Regions from separate parts of the Pseudoalteromonas sp. Bsw20308 genome, predicted to be linked through region 2. Evidence: predicted binding sites of a transcription regulator. Region 2 holds the regulator's gene; the other holds the start of a gene.
The links. The regulator sigma-54, encoded in region 2, starts transcription at its own class of promoters, with help from an activator protein. The targets are predictions, from matches to a motif close to GTTGGCACGNNNNTNGNNT.

Region 1: a site for sigma-54 is predicted at 1,011-1,029, ahead of D172_RS13655 (FlgO family outer membrane protein). Genes of this name have one in related genera too.

What each region holds. Positions count from the first base shown of each region.
Region 1 covers NZ_CP013138.1:3,085,706-3,088,117, forward strand. Annotated here, with positions in the region: gene D172_RS13650 (FlgO family outer membrane protein) at 1-370, opposite strand, end outside; gene D172_RS13655 (FlgO family outer membrane protein) at 384-977, opposite strand; gene D172_RS13660 (SPOR domain-containing protein) at 1,117-1,794, opposite strand; gene D172_RS13665 (IS30 family transposase) at 1,910-2,412, opposite strand, start outside.
Region 2 covers NZ_CP013138.1:801,486-803,897, forward strand. Annotated here, with positions in the region: gene ptsN (PTS IIA-like nitrogen regulatory protein PtsN) at 1-363, opposite strand, end outside; gene hpf (ribosome hibernation promoting factor) at 368-655, opposite strand; gene D172_RS03410 (RNA polymerase factor sigma-54) at 682-2,181, opposite strand; gene lptB (LPS export ABC transporter ATP-binding protein) at 2,251-2,412, opposite strand, start outside.

The DNA of each region.
Region 1 (2,412 bases), 1.6 Mb from region 2:
ATATCTGATTTCCTAATAAACTGCCATCGTTGTAGTTATCATCTAAAAATACAAAGCTTGAAACAGCAAGTGGTGTTTTATCATTTACGTACTGTAAGTTTTCGACCATGTCTTGCATTATGCCACGCACGTAATGGTTAATATTTTTACGCTTGGCGGGCATTGATTTAGTGTAGTTATTTTGCTCAACCAACCCAGACTGAAAAAGTTGATTATTTACAACAGGCGACGCAACTTCGCGTTGCTCACTTACAAGCATTACAGGGCTATTGCTTTGCGGTTCTTCTACTTGTTCTGACTCCATGCCATTAAACATTTGCGAACAGCCAAATCCCAATGGCAAACATAATGTAATTAGTAGGTTTCTCATTTTGTGCTCCAAATTAGTATTCGCTGCGGTATAAAAGGCCGTCGCGCTGCTGAATTTTTTCATTTCCCCACATTACATTAATAGGGATCTCGGTACTGCCTGCTGATAAAACTTGTTTGCTGTTTATATTAACTAGTCGCGCATTTACTATATATGCATGCTGCTGACGAGTCACAGTACCGGTAACTATCAAGTCAATTTTTTGACGTTCACGTAATTTATTTAAATCGCGACTTAGTACATTATCGGCATTACTCGATAATGTTATATTATTGTCTAATCTATACTCTACCGTATGGTAACCAAGCTGGGTCATTTGGGTTAATAGACTTTCTTGGATTTGTTGGCTAAGCCCTGAAGCTTGCTCTGTCATTAACTTGGTGTCGAGCCCATCAGCAAAATAAAAGCTACTTACACCAATGCGGGAATTACGACTTAACGGCTCTTTTAAATGACTAAGCTGCACTGTTAGCGTATTTACATAATCATTAACTGTGTAAGGTGCCATAGCCGCTTTAGGAGCGTGTGTGCTTATACTTGGCGCTGGTTGCGGTATCAAACTGCAAGCGGCTAAGTTAACTAATAATAGGGGTAATAAAAGGCGCATAATTGCCATCCTCTTTCAAATATACAAAAGATGAAGCAATTATTATGCCTAAAAGAATTTTGAATTATTTTGCTAGTTAACCTACACCAATGCTTAACCTAAATCCGATTAACATGCCCACCTCAACTATTTGTTTAAACTATAGTTTAATGGGTTTATCTGTGTAACTACTTACTATGCAATCGAGTTTATAAAGTTTAAATACTTCGCAATCTGCTTTGGCGTTATTTAACTTTTGATATGAACCCAGTTTTAAGCGGTAAAATGTTTTATCGTTAATACGGATTTGCTCTACGTTAGTCTCTATTTTTTTTCTAAACAATGGAGCTGCCTGTATGTTCAGGTTTTGCCATACTTTTTTTAAGCTTGGCTCAGAGCTAACTGATGCCACTTGTAATGAAAATGAATGCTTAAGCGTATTTAATTTTACAGCCCGTTTTTTACTGTAGCTATGTTTAGGCGCTTTCGAAAGCGCCTTTATGGTATGAGCAGCTGTAGGATTGCGTGTATCAGCACGAGTATAACGTTGGTTGGATTGCGTTATCGCTTTAGTGTTAATAATGTCGATATGGTTAACTAAATAAGTGATCTCTTTTTCGAGCCTTAAAATACGCTCAAGGCCCGCTCTAGCTTGTTGCCATTGCATTGCTGCATCTTTTAACTGAGCAAGCTCTAAGGCCGTAATTGACACATATTCTGGTAAATTACTTGGTTTTTCTAACTGGTTTACTTCTGACGTAGAAGCACAGGCAGTACAAAATACAAACGTTAAAAGACTCAGAATTATATTTTTATTATTATTTTTATGTTTAAACATGTATTCGTTATCCTGAAAGCAGTGTAATTACACTTACATTTCAACTAAACATTCTTATAAATTATACCAATTCGCTTAATTAAACACGCGGATTCAAATCTGAAGTGCATAACGTTTAGGCGGCTTTAGCCGCCAAATGATCTTGCATCAATTTTGCAGGCGTTTCAAATCCAAGTGTCTTTCTCGGACGATTATTAAGTTGCTCAAGTACTGGTATAACTTGCGCTGGTGTTACCGCCTTAAAATCTGTGCTCTTCGGCCAATACTGGCGTAGTAATCCATTCGTGTTTTCATTCAATCCGCGCTCCCATGAGTGATAAGGATGAGCAAAATAAACAGGAACACTTAATGCCTTTGTGATTTGCTCATGATAAGCGAACTCTTTTCCATTGTCAGCCGTGATGGTATGAAGCGCTGACCTATATGGTCTTAATAGTTCTATCGTCGCCGCAGTGACGGCTTGTGCTGTTTTGCCTGCCACCTGAGTTGATACAGTGAATTGGGTGACCCGCTCTACAATGGTAACAAGGGCGCCTCGATGACCTTTACCTATGACGGTATCTATTTCCCAATCTCCGATACGGCCTTTCTCATCAACTATTTGTGGACGTTCTTCAA
Region 2 (2,412 bases):
AGCTATCGTTGCGAGCGTCTTTAAGTGCTGCTGGTTATCGCCATCAGGTACGATGAGAGCAACAAATATATCAACAGGGCGATTATCTATTGCATCAAAATTAATAGGTGTTTCGCTTACTAATACGAGTGCTAAAGGCTCTTCTGCACCGCTCATTCGCCCATGAGGGATTGCAATACCTCTTCCTATACCAGTGCTTCCCAGTTTTTCTCTATTCATTAAGGCGCTGAGAATATCTTGTTGAGAAAGATATGGGAGCTTGTCATGAGCAAGTTGACTGATGAACTCTAAAATTCTTTTTTTACTATTAAAAAGGACCGCAGCTCTGCTGCAGTCCTGGCATATAAGTGAACTTAATTTCATAATATTAGTGTCGAGCAAGCTTCTCTTTGTGTTTAATAACTTGGCGATCGAGCTTGTCAATCAGCGAGTCAATGGCGGCGTACATATCTTGATGTTCAGTAGAGGCAAATAACTCAGCTCCACTTACATGAATCGTTGCCTCAGCTTTTTGGTTTAATTTTTCTATATCAAGAATGACATGAACATTATTAATATGATCTGAGTGTCTTTCTAGCTTCGCAAATTTGGTATTTACATAATCTCTTAATGAATCAGTTACTTCTACGTGACGACCAGTTAAGTTTAGTTGCATAAGCATTACCCTCTTTGTTTAGCGTCTTAAATCAAACTTTTTCGCTGATTTGACGGTGGAATAGCTAGAGATTCGCGATATTTTGCGATTGTACGTCTCGCTACTTTTATTCCTTGCTCAGCTAATATATCTGCAATTTTACTATCACTCAATGGTTTTGCTGAGTTTTCTGCTGCGATTAATTTTTTAATGAGAGCGCGTATTGCTGTTGATGAGCATTCGCCTCCATTTTCAGTACTTACATGGCTTGAGAAAAAATATTTAAGCTCAAAAATACCGCGAGGTGTATGCATATATTTTTGAGTTGTTACGCGTGAAATAGTTGATTCGTGCATTTCTACCATTTCTGCTACATCATTTAAAACCATTGGTTTCATGGCTTCGGGGCCATGCTCAAAAAAACCTTGTTGTTGCTTAACAATACAATTAGTTACTTTTAATAGTGTATCGTTTCTACTTTCTAAACTTTTAATAAACCATTTAGCTTCTTGTAGATGCGAGCGAATAAACTGGCTATCACCACTTGATTTAACGGTGCGTGACATTGCTGCATATTGGCTGTTGACTCTGATTTTAGGCATGCTATCTGGGTTTAGTTCAACAACCCAGCGACCTTTTATTTTTTTCACCGATACATCAGGAATTACATACTCAGATTCTTCTCTAACTATAGTATCCGCCGGTTTTGGGCTAAGAGTATGTATTAAAGTCATTATTTCTTTAAGCTCTTCTTCTTTGAGCTTTGTTTTTTTCATTAATGTACGATAGTCGCGAGCAGCTAATAGATCAATGTGCTCGGTTAAAATCATTTTTGTTTCATTAATATAGGGTGTTTCTTTATCGTATTGGTTCAGCTGAATACATAAGCATTCTTGTAAACTACGTGCTGCAATACCAACAGGGTCAAACAATTGAATTCGTTTTAAAACAGCTTCTATTTCGTCAAGTTCAACTTCGTTGTCTTCTTCGTTCTCTTGATTAAAACTTTCTAAAATTTCTTCGCAGCTCAGCGTTAAAATACCCGAATCATCTACGGCTTCAACAATCGCAATCGCAATCGCTTCATCGGTAGGACTAAAGGGAGTCAGTTGTAGTTGCCACATTAGGTATTCATGGAGCGTTTCAGTTGAGGAGCCTTGGTATATAGATTCATCTTCAGGCATTGGTCCTGATGATGACGCTGGGGCTGCGCTCATATATTCATCCCAACTAACATCCATAGCCATTTCATCACTTAGCGTATCTTTAGCAAGTGCTTCACCACTGTCTTGCTCATATTCGCTCGGAACATCATCAGCATTTGCGCTAACAGTTACATCGTCGTTATCTGCTTTTTGCTCGTTTTTACCAGCAGAATCTTCGGCGTAATCTTGCTCTTCAACCTCTAATAGGGGGTTGCTGTCGAGTGCTTCTTGTATTTCTTGCTGGAGATCCAATGTACTGAGTTGCAGCAGGCGAATTGCTTGTTGCAGCTGTGGAGTCATTGTAAGTTGCTGGCCCATGCGCAGCTGTAATGATTGCCTCATGTATCTCTAACAATCCTTTTATGTTGTTATAATTAATACTAGCAGATGCTTAAAGACATGGCGTAAATGTTACAGCCTAAATTGTTCGCCTAAATAAACATCACGTACTGTTTTATCGTTTAATACGTGCTCTGGTGTACCAGAAGCAATTAACTCACCATGAGAAACTATGTAGGCTTTTTCGCAAACATCAAGAGTTTCTCTTACATTATGGTCGGTAATTAACACACC